2 regions of the Streptomyces sp. NPDC001744 genome follow, and region 2 is predicted to be linked to the other one. Evidence: riboswitches for the same ligand, from Rfam matches in the RefSeq annotation. Region 2 holds a riboswitch; the other holds the start of a gene.
The links. Region 2 has a riboswitch for glycine ahead of gcvT (glycine cleavage system aminomethyltransferase GcvT). Riboswitches for the same ligand answer to the same signal wherever they lie in the genome.
Positions count from the first base shown of each region.

Region 1 (11,044 bases), on a different contig from region 2:
GGCGCTGTCGCAGCTGCACGGGGAGCGGGTGGACACCGGCGAGACCCTCGTGGGACACAACCCGGGGGACGAGCTGGCCAGGCGGCGCAGGGACAGGGCGGTCTGAGACCGCGGCCCGCCCCGCTCCCGGGGCCGGTGGGGCGTTGTCAGTGGCGTAGGGCAGCATCGGACCCGTGAGAGCCGCGCCGACGATCCTGCACCTCGACATGGACGCGTTCTTCGCCGCCGCCGAGCAGGCGGCGAAGCCCAGCCTGCGCGGGAAGCCCGTGGTCGTCGGCGGTCTCGGACCCCGGGGAGTGGTGGCCACCGCGTCGTACGAGGCACGCCGCTTCGGGGTCCACTCCGCGATGCCGATGGGGCAGGCGCGACGGCTCGCGCCGAACGCGGCCTACCTCGTACCGCGCTTCTCCTTCTACCGGTCGATCAGCGAGCAGGTCATGGAGCTGCTCGGGCTCCTCTCCCCGCTCGTGGAGCCCCTCAGCCTCGACGAGGCGTTCGTGGACCTGGAGGCGGGAGGCGTCGCCGACGACCCCGCGAGCGCGCGGGCCGCGGGGGAGCGGCTGCGGGCCGACATCCTGGCGACGACGGGTCTGACGGGTTCGGTGGGGCTCGCCGCGTCCAAGATGATCGCGAAGATCGCCTCCGAGGAGGCGAAGCCGAACGGGCTCGTCCTCATCGAGCCAGGGACCGAGCGGGAGCTTCTGGGGCCGCGTTCCGTACGCATCCTCCCCGGCGTCGGGCCGGCGACCGGGGAGCACCTGCGCAGGGCCGGGATGACCACGGTCTCCGACCTCGCGGAGGCGGGCGAGGACGAACTCGTACGGCTCCTCGGCCGGGCGCACGGGGCCTCGCTGTACCGGATGGCGCAGGGGTACGACGACCGGGCCGTGGTGGCCGAGCGGGACGCCAAGTCCGTCTCGGTCGAGGACACCTTCGACGTGGACCTGCACGACCGGACACGGATCCGGGCCGAGGTCGAGCGCCTCGCCGAGCGGTGCGTGGGGCGGCTGCGGGCGTCGGGCCACTCGGGGCGCACGATCGTCCTGAAGGTCCGGAGGTTCGACTTCTCGACGCTGACCCGGTCCGAGACGCTGCGGGGGCCGACGGACGCCCTCGGGGTCGTGCGGGAGGCCGCCGGGCGGCTGCTCGACGCGGTGGACACCACGGGGGGCGTGCGGCTGCTGGGGGTGGGGGTGAGCGGGCTCGCGGACTACACGCAGGAGGACCTGTTCGCCCAGGCGGAGGCGGCGGCGGAAGCGGCGGGGGAGCGGGCCGCCGGGGAGGCGGACGGCGCGGCGCGGACGGACGGCGTGGCGGGGGCGGAGACCGCCGGGGCCGGGGCCGCCGGACCGGTGGAACGCCACTGGACACCCGGGCACGACGTGCGGCACGCCGTGTACGGGGCCGGCTGGGTGCAGGGGAGCGGGGTCGGGCGGGTCACGGTGCGGTTCGAGGAGCCGTGGTCGGCGCCGGGGCGGGTGCGGACGTTCGCCGTGGACGATCCGGAGCTGACGGCGGGGGAGGCGCTGCCGCTGGTGAGGCGGGGGACGCCGGTGGGCGGTGCCGTGCCGCCGGCGGCCGCGGGACACGGGGACGGGTCCGGTCCGGACCCCTTCCCGTCCCGCCCGTGACGGCGGGACGGGAAGGGAGGGACGTTTCCCGGACGCCCGCGTCCCCGGCGGGTCCCGGACCGTCCCGCGGGGCGGCCGGACCGGGTCAGGCGCCTTCCTGGCCCGCCAGGTGTCCGAAGTCCTTGTCCGGGTGGTCCGCGGGGGAGGAGGGGAGGGCGAGGCCGTAGTGGCGGTAGAGCTGGAGTTCCTGTTCCGGCGAGAGGTGGCGGCCCACGCCGAAGTCCGGGGCGTCCTTGATGAGGGCGCGTGCGAACGGGACGTGGAGGCCGTCGTCGAGCAGGTCGCTCGGCTCCAGGGGGACGAAGGCGTCCCGGCTGAACAGACCGGTGCGGACGGCGGCCCACTCCGGTACGCCGGTCGCGTCGTCCAGGTACACCTCGTCGACGGTCCCGATCTTGTTCCCGTCGCGGTCGAACGCCTTGCGGCCGATCAGGCTGCGCGGATCGATGTCGGTCTGCACGGTCCCTCCAAAGGGTCGCGGCTCCTCTACCCCCTACCAAAGGGCACATCCGGGATGTCGGCCACTTGAGCGAAGGGGGTCACCATCGCGCTGGTAGGCTGGGCGTGGCTGTCGACCCCGTGCGGGAGAGTCCCCCGGAGAAACCTTCCGGTGGACGCCGAAGGAGCAAATCCTCCCCGGAATCTCTCAGGCCCCTGTACCGCGCGGACGAGGTCACTCTGGAAAGCAGAGCGGATGTCCGACGGCATGCGCTCTCACCGACGGTGAAAGCCGGCGTGCCGCGAGGCGTGCCGGTGAAACTCTCAGGTTGAGATGACAGAGGGGGAGGCCGTCCGGGCACCCGCGCCGTGGTGCCCCTCGCAGGTCGTGACGACCAGGAGGCCTCCGTACATGACCGCCAACCGCATTCCGCTCTCCGAACTCGAACAGGGCATCCCGTTCGAGCAGCGGCACATCGGGCCCGATGCCGAGGCCCGGGCCAAGATGCTCGCCCAGGTCGGTTACGGCTCGCTCGACGAGCTCACGGCCGCCGCGGTGCCGGACGTGATCAAGAACGCCGAGGCGCTGGGCCTGCCGGCCGCGCGCACCGAGGCCGAGGTCCTCGCCGAGCTGCGGACGCTCGCCGACCGCAACCAGGTCCTCGCCCCGATGATCGGCCTCGGCTACTACGGCACCTTCACCCCGCCGGTGATCCTGCGGAACGTGATGGAGAACCCCGCCTGGTACACGGCCTACACGCCGTACCAGCCGGAGATCTCCCAGGGCCGCCTGGAGGCCCTGCTGAACTTCCAGACGATGGTCGCCGACCTGACCGGTCTGCCCACCTCCGGCGCCTCCCTCCTGGACGAGGGCACCGCCGCCGCCGAGGCCATGGCCCTGTCCCGCCGCGTCGGCAAGGTCAAGAACGGCGTCTTCCTGGTCGACGCCGACGCCCTGCCGCAGACGATCGCCGTCATCGAGACCCGCGCCGAGCCGACCGGCGTCGAGGTCGTCGTCGCCGACCTGAGCGAGGGCATCCCCGCCGAGGCCGCCGAGCGCGGCGTCTTCGGCGTGCTCGTCCAGTACCCCGGTGCCTCCGGCGCCGTCCGCGACATCAAGCCGCTGATCGACGCGGCCCACGAACTCGGCGCGATCGTCACCGTCGCCGCCGACCTCCTCGCGCTCACCCTGCTCACCTCGCCCGGCGAGCTGGGGGCCGACATCGCCGTCGGCACCACGCAGCGGTTCGGCGTCCCCATGGGCTTCGGCGGGCCGCACGCCGGCTACATGGCCGTCCAGGACAAGCACGCCCGCTCCCTGCCCGGCCGCCTCGTGGGCGTGTCCGTCGACGCCGACGGCAACCGCGCGTACCGCCTGGCGCTCCAGACCCGCGAGCAGCACATCCGCCGCGAGAAGGCCACCAGCAACATCTGCACCGCGCAGGTGCTGCTCGCCGTCATGGCCGGCATGTACGCCGTCTACCACGGCCCCGAGGGCCTCAAGGGCATCGCGCTCCGCACCCACCGGTACGCCGCGATCCTCGCCGCCGGCCTGCGCGCCGGGGGCGTCGAGCTCACCGGGGACGCCTTCTTCGACACCCTCACCGCCCGCGTCCCCGGCAGGGCCGACGAGGTCGTCGCCGCCGCCCGCGAGGCCGGTGTCAACCTCTACCGCGCCGACGCCGACCACGTCTCCGTCTCCTGCGACGAGACCACCGGCCGCGACCAGCTCGCCGCCGTCTGGGCCGCCTTCGGCGTCACCGCCGACGTCGAGTCCCTGGACGCCGTCACCGAGGACGCGCTGCCCGCCGGTCTGCTGCGCTCCGACGCGTACCTGACGCACCCGGTCTTCCACGCGCACCGTTCCGAGACCTCCATGCTGCGCTACCTGCGCCGGCTCGCCGACCGCGACTACGCGCTCGACCGCGGCATGATCCCGCTCGGCTCCTGCACGATGAAGCTGAACGCGACCACCGAGATGGAGCCGGTGACCTGGCCCGAGTTCGGCCAGATCCACCCCTTCGCCCCGGTCGAGCAGGCGCAGGGCTACCTCACGCTCATCACCGAGCTGGAGGAGCGCCTCGCCGAGGTCACCGGCTACGACAAGGTGTCGATCCAGCCCAACGCCGGTTCGCAGGGCGAGCTGGCCGGTCTGCTCGCCGTCCGCGCGTACCACCGGGCCAACGGCGACGAGCAGCGCACCGTCTGCCTCATCCCGTCCTCCGCGCACGGCACCAACGCCGCTTCCGCGGTGATGGCCGGGATGAAGGTCGTCGTGGTGAGGACCGCCGACGACGGCGAGATCGACGTCGAGGACCTGCGGGCCAAGATCGCCCAGTACCGTGACGAGCTGTCCGTGCTGATGATCACCTACCCGTCGACGCACGGCGTCTTCGAGGAGCACGTCGCCGACATCTGCGCCGAGGTCCACGAGGCCGGCGGCCAGGTGTACGTCGACGGCGCCAACCTCAACGCCCTGGTCGGCCTGGCCAAGCCGGGGCACTTCGGCGGCGACGTCTCGCACCTGAACCTGCACAAGACCTTCTGCATCCCGCACGGCGGCGGCGGCCCCGGCGTCGGCCCGGTCGGCGTGCGCGCCCACCTCGCCCCGTACCTGCCGAACCACCCGCTCCAGCCCACCGCGGGCCCGGAGACCGGCGTCGGCCCGATCTCGGCCGCCCCGTGGGGCTCCGCCGGCATCCTGCCGATCTCGTGGTCGTACGTGCGCCTGATGGGCGGCGAGGGCCTCAAGCGGGCCACCCAGGTCGCGGTGCTCGCGGCGAACTACATCGCCAAGCGCCTGGAGCCGCACTTCCCGGTGCTCTACACCGGTCCGGCCGGCCTGGTCGCCCACGAGTGCATCGTGGACCTGCGCCCGCTCTCCAAGGAGACCGGCGTCACCGTCGACGACATCGCCAAGCGCCTCATCGACTACGGCTTCCACGCGCCGACGATGTCCTTCCCGGTGGCCGGCACGCTGATGATCGAGCCGACCGAGTCCGAGGACCTGACCGAGCTGGACCGCTTCTGCGACACGATGATCGCGATCCGGGCCGAGATCGAGAAGGTCGCCGCGGGCCAGTGGCCCGCGGACGACAACCCGCTGCGCAACGCCCCGCACACCGCGGCCGCCCTCGGCGGCGGGTGGGACCACCCGTACACCCGTGACGAGGCCGTCTTCCCGGCGGGCGTCTCGGCCGCCGACAAGTACTGGCCGCCGGTGCGCCGGATCGACGGCGCCTTCGGCGACCGCAACCTCGTCTGCTCCTGCCCGCCGCTGGACGCGTACGACAACTGAGGCCGGACGCCTTCGTGACGGGGGCCGGTCCGGAGGGTTCTCCTCCGGACCGGCCCCCGTCCTCCGTCCGGGCCCGTCAGGCGGCGGTCGTCACCCGGCCCGCCGCGAGGGGACGGTGCGGGGCGATGACCTGTCCGTCCGGCAGCAGTTCACCGGTGTCCTCGAAGAGCAGGACGCCGTTGCACAGCAGGCTCCAGCCCTGCTCCGGGTGGTGTGCCGTCAGTCGGGCCGCCTCCCGGTCGGCGGAGTCGGCGGTGGGACAGGCGGGATGGTGCTGGCACATGGATGGGTTCTTTCGCTGCGTCGTGGTGGATGTCCTGCGGCTCTGCGCGCTCATGGCCGCCCCCGTCGGTCGGTTCGGTTCCGGTCCCAGTCTTGCTCCGGGGGCGGGCTTCCGCAGGCATTTCGCGGCAGCTCGTCCCCTCTCGGAGGGACGCGTCACCCGCAAGGGCGGTTCGGTCCAACCACCCCGCCCCTTCGGGTGGTTCGGGGTGGTCCGGGCGGGCTAGTCCGTACGGGAGGGGCGTTCGGGCGGCGCGTTCGGACGCCCGGTCCGGGCAGCGGCGCGCCCCGTGTCCCGGACGGGGCACGGGGCGGTGGCGTGCGGGGAAGGGCGGTTCAGGCGGGTGCCGGTGAGCCCAGGAGCGGCGGCGCGAGCCGCGTGCTGAGGACGGGCAGGAGGTCGGCGGCCGGGTAGGGGTGGTGGGCCGTGATCCCCGGCGGCGCGGGAGCCAGCGGCACCAGCAGGTCGGCGGCGGCCGGGGCGGCGGTGGTGTCGTCCGCCTCCGGGTCCGCCTGCAGCCAGAGGGTCAGCATGTAGAGCTCCGGTACGGAGAGCAGCCGCGGCCGGTACGCGACCGGGATCTTTTCGGCCTGCTGCAGGGCCCGTTCCGTGGAGGAGACGTACGGTCCCTCGAAGAAGTGCGAGAAGGACCAGCCGTCCGGAGTGGGCGCGGTGTCCGCGGCCGCGATCGTCCGGTCCCCGTTCCGGATCAGGAAGCGCCATCCGGCGAGCCGGGTGCGAGGCGGATGCCCCGGAGCTCCGGTGATGTCCAAGACGTGGACGGGCAGGGGGAGTTCGGGGCTCAGCGGTCCCTGCGCGACCCGCAGGGCGGGGGTTCGCGCCTCACGGACGACGGTCGGTGAGCCGAGCGCCGCGAGGACGCTGCGGAGGGCCGGCCCGGGGGCCGGGGAGGGTCGGAGCATGGTGGGTCGCCTCTCGCTCAGGAGACACGGTGACGCGTGGGCAGGTACGACGGCGCTGTCGGCGGCGGGGCCAGAGAGGGGCCGTGGGGCCATGGCACGGGGCCGTGATCGGGCGCCAACACTCTGCCTCGTCCGCGGAGTTTATACGACACGTGTTCACACAGTGTTTCCGCTAGACGTCCCCGTTATTCCTGGCAAGGCGTCATCAGGACTTCGTCGCGGGGCGGAGAAGCGGAATCAGGAGGACGATACCGCTCTCACCCGCGTATATCACACGGGTTCGGTCGGCCGAATTCCGACCATGGCTTTCCAGGCAATATGGCGTCGGTATGTGACGATCATTCGTTGCCTGTGGAATGTGCCATTGGAGTGCTGCGTCCAGCCTATCGTCCGACAAGCCGGTCCCGCGGGCGTTGTGGATCAGCGGGGTGGGCATCATGGTCCGTGACGCGCGGCCGCCATGGTGGCCGCCCAGCCGGGGAAGGACACTTCGATGGGCGAGAAGGTCGTGGCCGACGGGTTCGGCCCGTCCGACCGACAGCACTACCGGAGGAAACTCCAGCAATGTCTGGCGGGACTCGCGAGGCTCCTGGCGGAGAAGAGGTTCGACCGCCCGCGCAATCTCATGGGCGTGGAGATCGAACTCAATCTCGCCGGGGCCGACGGGCTGCCCCGCATGCTCAACGGTCCGGTTCTCGAAAAGATCGCGAGCACCGATTTCCAGACGGAACTCGGAATGTTCAACCTCGAAGTCAACATCGCCCCCCACCAGCTGGAGGGCCGCGTATTCGACCGGCTGGCGGAGGAGATCGGGGCCGGCATCGGATACGCCGACCGCATGGCGGCGGAACTCGACGCGGGCGTCGTCATGATCGGCGTGCTGCCCACGCTCGAACAGCACGACCTGGTGCCCGAGAACCTGTCGGACAACGACCGCTACGCGCTCCTCAACGACCAGATCCTCGCCGCCCGGGGGGAGGACCTCGTCCTCGACATCCACGGCGTCGAACACCTCCGGTGCACCTCGGAGTCGATCGTGCCCGAGGCGGCCTGCACCTCGGTCCAGCTCCACCTCCAGGTGACACCGGCCCGGTTCGCCGCCGTGTGGAACGCGGCGCAGGCCGTCTCCGGCGTGCAGATCGCGCTCGGCGCCAACGCGCCCTTCGTCTTCGGCCACGAGCTGTGGCGGGAGTCCCGGCCGCCGCTCTTCCAGCAGGCCACCGACACCCGGCCGCCCGAGCTGCAGTCCCAGGGGGTCCGGCCGCGCACCTGGTTCGGGGAGCGGTGGGTCGACTCGGCCTACGACCTCTTCGAGGAGAACCTCCGTTACTTCCCCGCCCTCCTCCCCGTCCGGGACGAGGAGGACCCGCTGCTCGTTCTCGACCGGGGAGGCGTGCCGGGCCTCCGGGAACTGGTCCTGCACAACGGCACGGTCTACCGCTGGAACCGGCCCGTGTACGGCGTGGTCGACGGGGTCCCGCACCTGCGCGTCGAGAACCGGGTCCTGCCGGCGGGTCCGACCGTGACGGACGTGATCGCCAACGCGGCCTTCTACTACGGCCTCGTGCGCGCGCTCGCCGACGAACCCCGGCCCGTCTGGAAGCGGATGGCCTTCGAGGACGCCGAGGCCAACTTCGACACGGCCTGCCGCCACGGCATCGAGGCGGAGCTGCGCTGGCCCCGCCCGGGACGCGCGGGCGGCGTCGCGACCGTGCCGGCGGTACGGCTCGTCCTGGACGAGCTGCTGCCGCTCGCCGCGACGGGACTCGACGCCTGGCGCATCGAGCCCGCCGACCGGGACTTCTACCTCGGCGTGATCGAACAGCGCTGCCTGCGGCGGGTGAACGGCGCCTCCTGGCAGGCCGACACCTTCCACCGGGCCCTGGAGGCGGGCCTCGACCGGCGGACGGCGCTCGCGGCGACGACCCGCCGCTACCGGACCCTCATGAGCGCGGGCGATCCGGTGCACACCTGGCCGGTCGGCATCGGCTGAGGCGGCCCCCTCCGCCTCCGTCCCGGAGCCTCGCATGGGGGATCATGTCCCCACGGGTTCGGTCGTCCGGGGAAGTGGAGACAGATGTGGTGTCCGAGCAACGAGTGAGGGAAGCCTCCCCGTCCCCCGACGGGCCGGCGCCCCGGGTGTTGCGCTCCGAGACGCTGATCGTGCTCTCCCTCTCGCTCGGGGCGAGCGGCGTGTCGGCGCTCATCAGCTTCGTCGGCTCGCTCACCAGGCCCGGTGCGCTGAAGGAACAGGCGGCGACCCTCAACGGCTCGTACGCGCCGGGGCGGCCCTGGCTCGACCTGTCCTGGCAGCTCTTCGGCATCGCCACGGCGCTGGTGCCGGTCGTGCTCGTCGCCCACCTCCTGCTGCGGGAGGGCTCGGGCCTCCGGGCCATCGGTTTCGACCGGACCCGGCCGTGGCCCGACCTCGGGCGCGGGACGCTGGTCGCGGCGGGGATCGGGAGTGCCGGGCTCGCGTTCTACCTGGCGGCGAGGGCGTCCGGGTTCAACCTGACGGTGGTTCCCGAGTCGCTGCCGGACGTGTGGTGGAAGTACCCCGTGCTCATCCTGTCGGCGGTCCAGAACTCCGTCCTGGAGGAGGTGATCGTCGTCGGCTACCTGCTGCGCAGACTGGGGCAGCTGGGGTGGACCCCGACGGCGGCGCTCGTGGCCAGTTCGGTGCTGCGCGGCTCGTACCACCTCTACCAGGGGATCGGCGGTTTCCTCGGCAACGTGGTGATGGGCGTGGTCTTCGTCCTGCTGTACCGCCGCTGGGGCCGGGTCGGGCCGCTGGTCGTGGCGCACGCGCTGCTCGACATCGTGGCCTTCGTCGGGTACGGGCTGCTCGCGGGGAAGGTGGGCTGGCTGCCGACCGCGTGACGGGCGCGACGGGAGGGGCGCACGGGTTCTCCGGGCGCCCCTCCCGTCGTCTGCGCGGGGGTCAGGCGCGCAGGTCCCCCTCGACGACGGTGACGGCGTGGCCGTTCAGGAAGGTGCGGTCGCCGCGCAGGCGGGTGCGGACGAGTCCGGTGCGGGCGCCGCCCTGGAAGCCGGTCAGGTCGTCGCGTCCGAACCGGGCCGACCAGAGGGGGGCGAGCGCGGTGTGGGCGCTGCCGGTCACCGGGTCCTCGTCGATGCCCACGGCGGGGAAGAAGCCGCGCGAGACGAAGTCGTAGCCGTTGTCCGGGCGTTCGGCGGCGGCGGTCGCGATGACGCCGCGCGAGGACACGCGGCGCAGGGCGGCGAAGTCGGGGGCGAGGGAGCGCACGGTGGTCTCGTCGCGCAGTTCGACGACGAGGTCGCCGATGTGGGCGCCCGTGTCGTGGACGGCGACGGCCTCGGCGCCGAGCGCCTCCTCCAGGCCCTCCGGGACGGGGACCGGGACGAGGGGGGAGGTCGGGAAGTCCATCGTGATCGTGCCGTCGTCCTCGGCGGTGGCGCCGAGGACGCCGCAGCGGGCCGCGAAGCGGACGGTGCCGGTCGCGGCGCCGGTGGTGTGCAGGACGTGGGCCGTGGCCAGCGTGGCGTGGCCGCACATGTCGACCTCGGTGGTCGGGGTGAACCAGCGCAGGGCCCAGTCGGCCTCGCTCCCGGCGGGCAGCGGATGGGCGAAGGCGGTCTCGGAGAGGTTGACCTCGGCGGCGACCTTCCGGAGCCAGTCGTCCTCCGGGAAGGAGTCGAGGAGGAGGACCCCCGCGGGGTTGCCGGAGAAGGGCCGGTCGGTGAAGGCGTCGACGATTCGGATGCGCATGGCGGCGACGGTACCGGGGCCGGATTTCCGCGGGCCAAGGCCAATCGCGGAGAACTGGACCGTACGTACGGCCCCGTGCGGGGCCGCGGGCCGCGCGGCGGTCCGGCTCCGGCGGCGCCCGGTGGCGGGGGAGGGCCCGCCGTGGGTTTCCCTCTTGCTCGACGGGTGTTGCCGATATATCGTTGAAGCATCGCGATGATTCGAAGAAGTGATGCCGACGGAAGGAGTGTCGCGATGCGTTCCCATGGACACGAGTACGGAGACGGACACGGAGCCGGCCGTGGAGGCCGCGGACGCGGCCCCGGGGGCCGGGGGGACTTCGACGGACGGCGCGCCGCGTTCGGGCCCTTCGGGCCCGGGTTCGGCGGCGGGCCGTTCGGGGGCGGCCCCTTCGGGGGGCGCGGTCGCGGCGGCGGCCGGGGACGGGCGCGCCGCGGTGACGTGCGGGCTTCGATCCTGGCGCTCCTGAAGGACCGCCCGATGCACGGCTACGAGATGATCCGGGAGATCGGCGAGCGCAGCGACGGGGCCTGGAGGCCCAGCCCCGGCTCGGTCTACCCCACCCTCCAGCTGCTCGAGGACGAGGGGCTGATCACCAGCGCGAGCGAGGGCGGCAAGAAGCTGTTCGCGCTCACCGACACCGGTCGCGCCGAGGCCGAGGACGGGCCCGAGGCTCCCTGGGAGGAGGCCGGACGCGGGGTGGACTGGGAGGCCGTGAAC
Region 1 is NZ_JBIAUG010000007.1:260,658-271,701, reverse strand. Features, by position in the region: gene ACFYZY_RS11860 (MerR family transcriptional regulator) at 1-106, shown strand, start outside; gene ACFYZY_RS11855 (DNA polymerase IV) at 174-1,631, shown strand; gene ACFYZY_RS11850 (PRC-barrel domain-containing protein) at 1,717-2,091, opposite strand; glycine riboswitch at 2,204-2,303, shown strand; gene gcvP (aminomethyl-transferring glycine dehydrogenase) at 2,482-5,367, shown strand; gene ACFYZY_RS11840 (DUF5999 family protein) at 5,444-5,650, opposite strand; gene ACFYZY_RS11835 (hypothetical protein) at 5,986-6,573, opposite strand; gene ACFYZY_RS11830 (glutamate--cysteine ligase) at 7,067-8,566, shown strand; gene ACFYZY_RS11825 (CPBP family intramembrane glutamic endopeptidase) at 8,656-9,453, shown strand; gene ACFYZY_RS11820 (PhzF family phenazine biosynthesis protein) at 9,515-10,324, opposite strand; gene ACFYZY_RS11815 (PadR family transcriptional regulator) at 10,559-11,044, shown strand, end outside.
Region 1: it holds a riboswitch for glycine, as region 2 does, so the genes downstream of both, gcvP (aminomethyl-transferring glycine dehydrogenase) here and gcvT (glycine cleavage system aminomethyltransferase GcvT) in region 2, are expected to answer to the same signal.

Region 2 (11,044 bases):
AACCATGAATGATTATGCGGTTCACTGATTGTTTCCCGGAGGTGTCCGCATGGTGGACGCCCGGCGAAGGGGCGGGAGCGCCCGCGCCGGAGGCCCCCTCGCCCCGGACGCGGGCCGCGCCCCCGGCGCCCCGCCCGGCGGAGGGCCCCGCGTACCACCGCGCCGCGCGCACCCCCCTCATCCGGCGGACCCGGGCCAGCTAATCTGACCTCCGTCAGACAAGCACCACGAAGGGGCGGAAACAGTGGCGGACATCGAGTCGGCACGCACGGCATTCAACCGGTACGACGTGGACGGGGACGGCTTCATCACCGCCGCGGAGTACAAGAGCGTGATGGCGCAGCTGGGCGACTTCCACGTCACCGAGACGGTCGCCGAGGCGCTCATCAAGCAGCGCGACGACAACGGCGACGGCCGGCTGTCGTGGGACGAGTTCTGGTCGCACCTCAGCAAGGCCTGACCCGCCCGCCCGGACGGGCCGCGCGCCCCGCGGCCGCCGCCCGTCCGGGGCCCGCCGGGGCGGGCCCCGGCGCTGCGACGGAGGGCGGAGGACCGCCGGCCGGCGCCCGGGGCCTCAGCACTCGATGATGTTCACCGCGAGCCCGCCGCGCGCGGTCTCCTTGTACTTCACGCTCATGTCCGCGCCCGTCTCCTTCATGGTCTTGATGACCTTGTCGAGGGAGACCAGGTGGCTGCCGTCGCCGCGCATCGCCATCTTCGCCGCCGTGACCGCCTTGACCGCCGCCATGCCGTTGCGCTCGATGCAGGGGATCTGGACCAGGCCGCCGACCGGGTCGCAGGTCAGGCCCAGGTTGTGCTCCATGCCGATCTCGGCCGCGTTCTCCACCTGCTCCGGGGAGCCGCCCAGGACCTCGGCCAGGGCGCCCGCCGCCATCGAGCAGGCCGAGCCGACCTCGCCCTGGCAGCCGACCTCGGCGCCGGAGATCGAGGCGTTCTCCTTGAAGAGCATGCCGATCGCGCCGGCCGCGAGGAGGAAGCGGACCACGCCGTCTTCCTTTTCCTCCGGGGAGGCGCTGCCGGCCCCGAAGTTCATGTAGTAGTGCAGGACGGCGGGGATGATGCCGGCCGCGCCGTTCGTCGGGGCGGTCACCACCCGGCCGCCCGCCGCGTTCTCCTCGTTCACCGCCATCGCGTACAGGGTGGTCCACTCCATGGCGTGCGCCTCCGGGTTCCCCTCGGAGCGCAGCTTGCGGGCGGAGTTCGCGGCACGCCGGCGCACCTTCAGGCCGCCGGGCAGGATGCCCTCGCGGGACATGCCGCGCGCGACGCAGGACTGCATGACCCGCCAGATCTCCAGCAGGCCCGCCCGGATCTCCTCCTCGGTGCGCCACGCCTTCTCGTTCTCCAGCATCATCGCCGAGATCGACAGGCCGGTCTCCCGGGCGAGGCGCAGCAGCTCGTCGCCGGTGCGGAACGGGTACTTCAGGACGGTGTCGTCCGGGACGATCGGGTTCTCGCCCGCGACGGCGTCCTCGTCGACGACGAAGCCGCCGCCGACCGAGTAGTACGTCTTCTCCAGGAGGAGCCCGCCCTCCGCGTCGTACGCGAAGACCGTCATGCCGTTGGCGTGGTACGGCAGGGCCTTGCGACGGTGCAGGACCAGGTCGTCGTCGAACGAGAACGGGATCTCGTGGGCGCCGAGCAGGTCGATCCGGCCGCTCGCCCTGATCCGCTCGAACTCCTCGTCCGCGTGCTCCACGTCGACCGTGCGGGGCGAGTTCCCCTCCAGTCCGAGCAGGACCGCCTTCGGGGTGCCGTGGCCGTGGCCGGTCGCGCCCAGGGAGCCGTACAGCTCCGCCCGTACCTTCGCCGTGTGGGCCAGCAGGCCCTCGTTCTTCAGCCGGCGGGCGAACATCCGGGCCGCGCGCATCGGGCCCACCGTGTGGGAGCTCGACGGACCGATGCCGATCGAGAACAGGTCGAAGACCGAGATGGCCACGGGAGGACTCCTTGTGGGGGCTGGACGTCGTTGTCTGCCGGGGTGGTGCAGAAAGCGCGTGGACGGGGGACATGGGTCGGGGCACCGCGCCCGTGTTCCAGTGTGCGCGGTGCCCCGGATGTCCGTACGAACAAAAGCGTACGAAATTACTGCGGGATCACTTCAGGCCGGGGTACAGCGGGTGCTTGTCCGCGAGGGCGGTCACCCGGGCCTTGAGGGCCTCGGCCTTCCCGGCGTCGAAGCCGGGCTTCAGGGTCTCGGCGATGACGTCCGCCACCTCGCGGAAGTCCTCGGCCCCGAAACCGCGGGTCGCGAGTGCCGGCGTGCCGATGCGCAGGCCCGAGGTGACCATCGGGGGACGCGGGTCGTTGGGGACCGCGTTCCGGTTGACCGTGATGCCGACCTCGTGGAGCCGGTCCTCGGCCTGCTGGCCGTCCAGCTCCGAGTCGCGCAGGTCGACCAGGAGCAGGTGCACGTCCGTGCCGCCGGACAGGACCGAGACGCCGTGGGCGGTCACGTCGTCCTGGACCAGGCGCTCGGCGATGATCCGGGCGCCCTCCAGGGTGCGTTCCTGGCGCTCCTTGAACTCCTCCGAGGCCGCGACCTTGAAGGAGACGGCCTTGGCCGCGATCACGTGCTCCAGCGGGCCGCCCTGGAAACCGGGGAAGACCGAGGAGTTCAGCTTCTTCGCGAACTCCTTCTTCGCCAGGATGACGCCGCCGCGGGGGCCGCCGAGCGTCTTGTGCGTGGTGGAGGTCACCACGTCCGCGTGCTCGACCGGGTTCGGGTGCAGACCGGCGGCGACCAGGCCCGCGAAGTGGGCCATGTCGACCCACAGGTAGGCGCCGACCTCGTCCGCGATCCGGCGGAACTCCGCGAAGTCCAGCTGACGCGGGTACGCCGACCAGCCGGCGATGATCACCTTCGGGCGGTGCTCCTTGGCGAGGCGCTCGACCTCGGCCATGTCGACCAGACCGGCCCCGTCCACGTGGTACGCGACCACGTCGAACTGCTTGCCGGAGAAGTTCAGGCGCATGCCGTGGGTGAGGTGGCCGCCGTGCGCCAGGTCCAGACCCAGGATCGTGTCGCCCGGCTGGGCGAGCGCGAAGAGGGCGGCCTGGTTCGCGGAGGCGCCGGAGTGCGGCTGGACGTTGGCGTACTCGGCGCCGAACAGGTCCTTGATCCGGTCGATCGCGATCTGCTCGGCCACGTCGACGTGCTCGCAGCCGCCGTAGTAACGGCGGCCCGGGTAGCCCTCGGCGTACTTGTTGGTGAGGACGGAGCCCTGCGCCTCCATGACCGCGACCGGAGCGAAGTTCTCCGAGGCGATCATCTCGAGGGTGGACTGCTGACGGCGGAGCTCGGCGTCGACGGCGGCGGCGACGTCGGGGTCCAGCTCGTGGAGGGGGGTGTTCAGAAGCGACATGAATCGATCCCTAGGGGGTCTCGGGCCCGGTCTCAGTTCCCGGCGGAGAACGCGGCGTACTCGTCGGCGGTGAGCAGGTCGTCCGGCTCACCCGCGACGCGCACCTTGAACAGCCAGCCACCCTCGAACGGAGCCGTGTTCACCAGGGACGGGTCGTCCACCACGTCCTGGTTGGCGGCGACGACCTCACCCGAGACGGGGGAGTACAGGTCGCTCACGGACTTCGTCGACTCCAGCTCGCCGCAGGTCTCGCCCGCGGTGACGGTGGAGCCGACCTCGGGGAGCTGGGCGTAGACGACATCACCGAGCGCGTTGGCCGCGAACTCCGTGATGCCGACCGTCGCGACGCCGTCCTCGGCGTCCGAGAGCCACTCGTGCTCCTTGGTGTAGCGCAGCTGCTGGGGGTTGCTCATGACCTGATTCTCCTGGATCGGGGGAGTGCTGAGGAACGTCGGTCTTGCGGGGTGAGACGCCGGGTGGGACGGACGCGTCACTTCCGGCGCTTGTAGAAGGGCAGCGCCACGACCTCGTACGGCTCGTGGGTGCCCCGGATGTCCACGCCCACGCCCGGCGTGCCGGGCTCCGCGTGCGCCGCGTCCACGTACGCCATCGCGATCGGCTTCCCGAGGGTCGGGGACGGGGCGCCGGAGGTGACCTCGCCGACGACCTCGCCGTCCTTGACGACGGAGAAGCCGGCGCGGGGGACCCGGCGGCCCTCGGCGACCAGGCCGACCAGCCTGCGCGGCGGGGCGGTCTCGGCGCGCTCGGCGGCGGCCTCCAGCGCCTTGCGGCCCACGAAGTCGCCCGGCTTCTCGAACTTCACGACCCGGCCGAGGCCCGCGTCGAAGGGGGTGAGACCGGTGGTCAGCTCGTGGCCGTAGAGCGGCATGCCCGCCTCCAGGCGGAGCGTGTCGCGGCAGGACAGGCCGCAGGGGATCAGGCCGGCGCCCTCGCCCGCCACGGTCAGGGCCTTCCAGACGCCCTCGGCGTGCTCGGGCTTCAGGAAGAGCTCGAAGCCGTCCTCGCCGGTGTAGCCGGTGCGGGCGATCAGCGCGGGCACGCCCGCGACCGTGCCCGGCAGGCCGGCGTAGTACTTCAGGCCGTCCAGGTCGGCGTCGGTCACCGACTTCAGGATGCCGGCGGACTCCGGGCCCTGGATCGCGATCAGGGCGTACGCGTCGCGGTCGTCGCGGACCTCGGCGTCGAAGCCGGCCGCGCGCTCGGTGAGGGCGTCCAGGACGGTCTGGGCGTTGGAGGCGTTGGCCACCACCATGTACTCGGGGGCCTCGGTCTCGCCGAGGCGGTAGACGATCAGGTCGTCCAGGATGCCGCCGTCCTCGCGGCAGATCATCGTGTACCGGGCGCGGCCGGCGCCCACCGTGGAGATGTTGCCGACCAGGGCGAAGTCGAGCAGTTCGACGGCCTGCGGCCCGGTGACGGTGATCTCGCCCATGTGGGAGAGGTCGAAGAGGCCGGCCCGGGTGCGCACGGCGTGGTGCTCGTCGCGCTCGCTGCCGTACCGCAGGGGCATGTCCCAGCCCGCGAAGTCGGTCATGGTCGCACCCAGCGAACGATGCAGCGCATCGAGGGCGGTCAGGCGGGGGGCAGAGGTCATGGGGTGGCTCCCGGGTCCCAAGGGCGTTCGGTGACGAAGACATGACGGGCGAGGACGTCCTCCCCATCTGTCATGGAACCTGAGAGGTTCACCGGGGGCATCCCCGGCTTGCACCTTGGGTGGGGACGCGACGGCGTCCCGCTTTTCAGATCTGCCTCATCCGCGCGGTACGGGGCCTGAGAGATTCAAGGGAGGGTCTTGCTCCTTCGGCGTCCGGGCGCAGACTGTGCCCCGGAACTCTCCCGCGCGGATTCGAGCGGCCGGTATGCGGTTGTAGGGCGATCGTGCCCGTGCAGGGCCTGTCCGGTCCTGGCGGGCACATCATTGCACGCGGTGTCGGCGCGGCAAATCGCTTGTGTCCCATTACCGTTTCTTTACACTTCTTGGGAAGGGCCTCCCGAGGCCCGGCAGGGGGAGACGCGATGACGATCCAGCACACCGGCGCCTGCGCGGCGGGTACCGGCATACCGTCCCGGCGAGCCCGTGCCCGGACCCGGGGGCGGGGCCGGATCCTGCGGGACCTGCGCGAGCGCGGCGGCCGGGGCCCCCGCACCCTCGCCTTCGCCCCGGGCGACCTCGTGGTCGTCTCCGGGCTCCCCGGCAGCGGCAAGTCCACCCTCATGCGGCGGGCCGCCGAAGGACGCGGCATCGACTCCCAGGACGCCCGCGAGCGGTGGGAGGCCCGGATGCCCCGGCTCCTGCCGTACGCCGTCTACCGCCCCCTGGTCCGGCTCGCGCACTACGCCGGGCTGCGCCGCGCCCTGCGCTCCGGCGCGAGCGTGATCGTGCACGACTGCGGCACCCAGTCCTGGGTGCGCGGCTGGCTCGCCCGCGAGGCCCGCCGCCGGGGCCGGGCCCTGCACCTGCTCCTCCTGGACGTCACCCCGGGCACCGCGAGGGCGGGCCAGGACGCCCGGGGCCGGGGCGTCTCCGGGTACGCCTTCGCCCGCCACCGCCGCGCGGTCGGCCGGCTGCTGAGGGCCGTCGAGTCGGGACGGCTGCCGCACGGCTGCGCCTCGGCGACCCTCCTCGACCGGGACGCCGCCGACACCCTGCGGACGATCACCTTCCGGGAGGCCGCCTGACGGGGGCGCCCGCCGGCCGTCGGGGCCGTCCGCCCGGACCGGCCGCCGGGGCCGTCCGCCCGGACCGGCCGTCGGGGCCGTCCGCCCGGACCGGCCGCCCGTCCGGACCGCCCGCCCGCCGGAAGGGGGCGGTCCCGGACGCCCGTACCCCTCCCTTCCGGCCACGGCGGTGCCGGGGCGGCGTTAGGGTGCTGCCGGGCGGCCGGAGCGGCAGGCCGGCGCGAGGAGGGGAACGGGACCGTGGACGTGACGTGGCCGGGCAACGAACTGGAAGAGGTGCTGGCCGCCTCGCTCGGCGACCCCGGAGCGGGCGGCCGCCTGATCGAGGTGCTCGGCCGCAGCCCGGTCTGGGTGCCCCTGCCCAACGGCCGCGCCCCCGACGGCACCGGCCCGGACCTCGCCACCCTGGAGCTCGACGGCGCGGCCTACACCCCCGTCTTCAGCTCCGAGCAGCAGTTCCGCGCCTGCGTCGGCGACCACATGTCCTTCGCCGTCGCCCCCGCCCGCGACTTCGCCCGCGGCCTGCCCCCGCAGCTCGGCATCGCCGTGAACCCCGGCGGCGTCGTCGGCGTCCCGCTGCTCCCGCCCGCCGTGGCCGAACTCTGCCGCGCCGGCCGGACCCCGCTCGACGGGCCCGCCTCCGGCGGCCGAGTCCGGCTCTTCGAGCCCGACTGGCAGGACGACCCGGTCGACTTCCTCGCCGCGGCCTCCGCCGAGTTCGAGGCCATCGGCATCGTCACCACCGCCCGCCGCGCCCTCGCCAGCGTCGAGGGCGCCGAACCGGCCCTCTTCGTCGGCGTCCAGCTCTCCCGCTGGGAGGGCACCGACCGCACCGAGCCCCTGGACGCCCTCGGCCGCGCCCTCGGCCGGGTCGAGGTGGCCTGGCCGGTCAACCTCATCCTGCTCGACCTGGCGCAGGACCCGGTCGCGGACTGGATGGTGGAGCGGGTGCGGCCCTTCTACCAGCGCGCCGCCGTGTGAGCGGCCCCCTGTTTAAGCTGAACTGACTCGGCGGCCGCGCGGACCTCGCGGCCGCGCACACGTGGTGGACGGAAGAGGGGCGGAACCAGGGTGAGCGCGTCAGGCACGGCCGAGGACAACGGGGCCTCCTCCGCCCGAGCGGAGCCGGGAGCCCGGGGGAAGGTCGAGCACGCGCTGAGCCAGGTGGCACCCGGACGCTACGACGCGTACGAGGGGCTGCTGCACGCCCTCGCCGACGGCGAGCTCACGATGCTGCTCTGGCAGGGCTCGCCCGGCTCGCCCGACGCCCAGTACGGGAACATGGAGGTCGACGGCTTCGGCTACGCGCCGTGCGTCACCTCGTCCCGGGAGCTCGCCGCCTCCGGCTGGAACCGCGCCCACGAACTCGTCACCGGCCGGGAGATCGCCCGCGCCCTCTACCCCGACCGCTGGGGCGTCTGGCTCAACCCGCACGCCCCCGGTGGCGGGGTCGGCATCCCCTGGGCCGACCTGCGCCGGATCGCCACCGGCCTCGACCGGATGCCCGCCGGGCCGCTGCGCGTCACCGAGCCCGCCCTGGAGATCCCCCAGTTCTACGCCCTGCTGACCCAGAACGCGCACCGCACCCCGGCCGTCCGGGCGCTGCGCCGCGGCTGGGTGCAGCCCGCGCTCGGCTCCCCGTACCTCGTCATCGGGCTCGACCTGTACGACACCTCCCCGGCGGCCGTCGACACGGTCCGGACGATGATGCGCCAGTCCATCGGCGGCGTCCCCGACGGCCTGCCCGTCTCGACGGTCGCCCTCTCCGACGCCTACGACCCGGTGGCACTCTGGCTGCGGGCGAACGCGCGCCCCTTCTACGACCGGGAGGCGCACGCCGGCCGCGGCTCCGCCGCCCCGGGGTACGGATACCCGCCGGCGGCTCCGTCCGGATACTGAGACGCCCCTCCCGCCCCGTACGGCCCGGCGGAACCGCCCCGGCTCTTCGTTCGCCCCAATTCAAGAGGCCGAAGGCCGCGTTGGGCGACATGTCCGGTTGCGGGGAAGAGGACCCGAGTTGGTCCGCTCACGTCCGCGTGCCGTCCGCATAACGGAATTCACAGCACCGCATCACGTTTGGGCAACCATTCCCCGCCAGGTCTGGCGGGTGATCACAAACGCGTTGAAGACTCCCGGAACACCGGGTACCCGGCTCCTTTCGAGCAGGTGCCCCGCAGGTTGTTCCACCGAGCCGCCACCCGCGGCGGGCAAGGGCCGGCTACCGGCGGCCGAGAGGGGTCCTCACCACGATGACGGCACCACTGCACGAGACGAGTGCGGGTGCGTCGACCGCCACCGTCGACGGCGCGCCCGCCGCCCCCGGCGTCCCCGGCCTCCCCGACAAGGAGATCCAGGGCCGTTCGCCCTGGAAGATCGCCTGGACCCGCCTCAAGCGCGACAAGCTCGCCCTCGCCGGCGCCTTCGTCGTCCTCTTCCTCGTCGTGGTCGCGGTCTTCGCGCCGCTCATCGTCGGTCTCCTCGGCCATCCGCCGGACGAGTTCCACGAGGACCAGATCGACCCGCTGTTCGGCACCCCGATCGGCTCCTGGGGCGGCATCAGCTCCGACTTCCTCCTCGGGGTGGAGCCGGTCAACGGCCGCGACGTCTTCAGCCGCATCGTCTACGGCGCCCGGATCTCGCTGCTCGTCGCCTTCCTCGCGGCGGTCTTCGCGGTCGCCCTCGGCACCGTCCTCGGCATCGTCGCGGGCTACTTCGGCGGCTGGATCGACGCGGCCCTCAGCCGGGTCATGGACGTCATGCTCGCCTTCCCGCAGCTGCTCTTCACGATCGCGCTGGTCTCGGTGCTGCCCAACGAGCTCCTCGGGATCGAGGGCTCGGGCGTGCGCATCGGCGCCCTCGTCGTCGTGATCGGCTTCTTCGGCTGGCCGTACGTCGGCCGCATCGTCCGGGGCCAGACCCTCTCGCTGCGCAACCGGGAGTACGTGGAGGCCGCCCAGAGCCTGGGCGCGGGCCGCCTCTACATCCTGCGCAAGGAGCTGCTGCCCAACCTGGTGGCGCCGATCACGGTCTACGCGACCCTCATGATCCCCACCAACATCCTCACCGAGGCGGCCCTCAGCTTCCTCGGGGCCGGTGTGAAGCCCCCCACCGCCTCCTGGGGCCAGATGCTGTCCAAGGCCATCAACACCTACGAGTCGGACCCGCTGTTCATGGTGATCCCCGGCCTCGCGATCTTCATCACCGTCCTGGCGTTCAACCTCTTCGGCGACGGCGTGCGCGACGCGCTCGACCCGAAGGGCTCCCGCTGACCGTTCGCCGACGACCCGCACGAACCGCCCCTGCCGCTGGCGACAGGAGGCCCCACCCCCAACGGCGGACCGCCGCAACGGCCGCCACTATCCCGGAGGTTGCGAGACCCATGACCCTGATGAGCACTCAGAGGCGCAGGATCGCCGCGGGCGCGCTGCTCGCGGCGGCCACGATGGTCGTCACCACGGCCTGCGGCGGCGGCAACGGCGACGGCGGCGACAAGGGCAAGGGCGGCCTCGCCTTCAACGGTGGTGTCAACAAGGTCCTCAACGCCTCCGACAAGAAGGGCGGCGAGCTGAAGTTCATCGGCTCGCAGGAGGCCGACAGCTGGGACCCGCAGCGCGGCTACTACGGCTTCGTGTGGGACTTCGCCCGCTACTACACGCGCCAGCTGGTCACCTTCAAGGCGGAGCCCGGCGCGGCCTCCACCGAGCTGGTCTCCGACCTCGCCACCGACACCGGCAAGGTCTCGACCGACGGCCTCACCTACACCTTCACCCTGAAGGACGGGGTCACCTGGGAGGACGGCAAGCCGATCACCTCCAAGGACATCAAGTACGGCATCGAGCGCATCTGGGCGCAGGACGTCATCTCCGGCGGCCCGATCTACCTCCAGCAGGTCCTGGACCCCAAGAACGAGTACAAGGGTCCCTACAAGGACACCTCGCCCGACAAGCTCGGCCTGAAGGCGATCGAGACCCCGGACGACAAGACCATCGTCTTCAAGCTGCCGGTCGCCAACGGCGACTTCCTGCAGATGCTGGCGATGCCCGCCGCCTCCCCGGTCCGCCAGGACAAGGACACCAAGTCCAAGTACGGTCTGAAGCCGTTCTCCTCCGGCCCGTACAAGTGGGAGTCCTACACCCCCAACAAGTCCATCAAGCTCGTCCGCAACGACAAGTGGGACGCCAAGACGGACACCGTCCGCAAGGCCCTGCCGGACAAGATCAGCGTCACGTTCACCACGAACTCCGACGACATGGACAACCGCCTGATCGAGGGCGAGTACGACCTCGACATCAACGCGACCGGCGTCGGCGCCGCCGCCCGCCAGAAGGTGCTCCAGCAGCACAAGGGCAACATCGACAACCCGCAGACGGGCTTCATCCGCTACGCGGTCTTCCCGCAGACGGTCACGCCCCACATCGAGTGCCGCAAGGCCATGATCTACGCGGCGGACTCCAAGTCCCTGCAGACCGCCCGCGGCGGCCCGCAGGCCGGTGGCGACATCGCCACCAACATGCTGCCGCCGGCGATCAAGGGCGCCGACCCGAAGGCCGACCCGTACGGCAAGCTCGCGGGCAAGCCGGACCTGGCGAAGGCCAAGGAGGCCCTCGCCAAGTGCGGCAAGCCGAACGGCTTCAAGACCACCATCGCGGTCCGCAACAACAAGCCGATCGAGATCGCCACCGCCGAGTCCCTCCAGCAGGCGCTGAAGGCCGTCAACATCGACGCCCAGATCGACCAGTTCGACGGCGCCCAGACCTCCGGCATCATCGGTTCGCCGAAGGTGGTCAAGGAGAAGGGCTACGGCGTCATCATCATGGGCTGGGGCGCCGACTTCCCGACCGGACAGGGCTTCCTCCAGCCGCTGGTCGACGGCCGCTTCATCCTCCAGAGCGGCAACAACAACTTCTCCGAGCTGAACGACCCGGCCGTCAACGGCCTGTTCGACCAGGCGCTGAAGG
Region 2 is NZ_JBIAUG010000002.1:237,991-249,034, forward strand. Features, by position in the region: gene ACFYZY_RS03570 (EF-hand domain-containing protein) at 245-460, shown strand; gene ACFYZY_RS03575 (L-serine ammonia-lyase) at 575-1,960, opposite strand; gene glyA (serine hydroxymethyltransferase) at 2,118-3,386, opposite strand; gene gcvH (glycine cleavage system protein GcvH) at 3,419-3,799, opposite strand; gene gcvT (glycine cleavage system aminomethyltransferase GcvT) at 3,877-5,001, opposite strand; glycine riboswitch at 5,157-5,256, opposite strand; gene ACFYZY_RS03595 (AAA family ATPase) at 5,424-6,086, shown strand; gene ACFYZY_RS03600 (enhanced serine sensitivity protein SseB) at 6,327-7,067, shown strand; gene ACFYZY_RS03605 (enhanced serine sensitivity protein SseB C-terminal domain-containing protein) at 7,158-7,985, shown strand; gene ACFYZY_RS03610 (ABC transporter permease) at 8,336-9,355, shown strand; gene ACFYZY_RS03615 (ABC transporter substrate-binding protein) at 9,466-11,044, shown strand, end outside.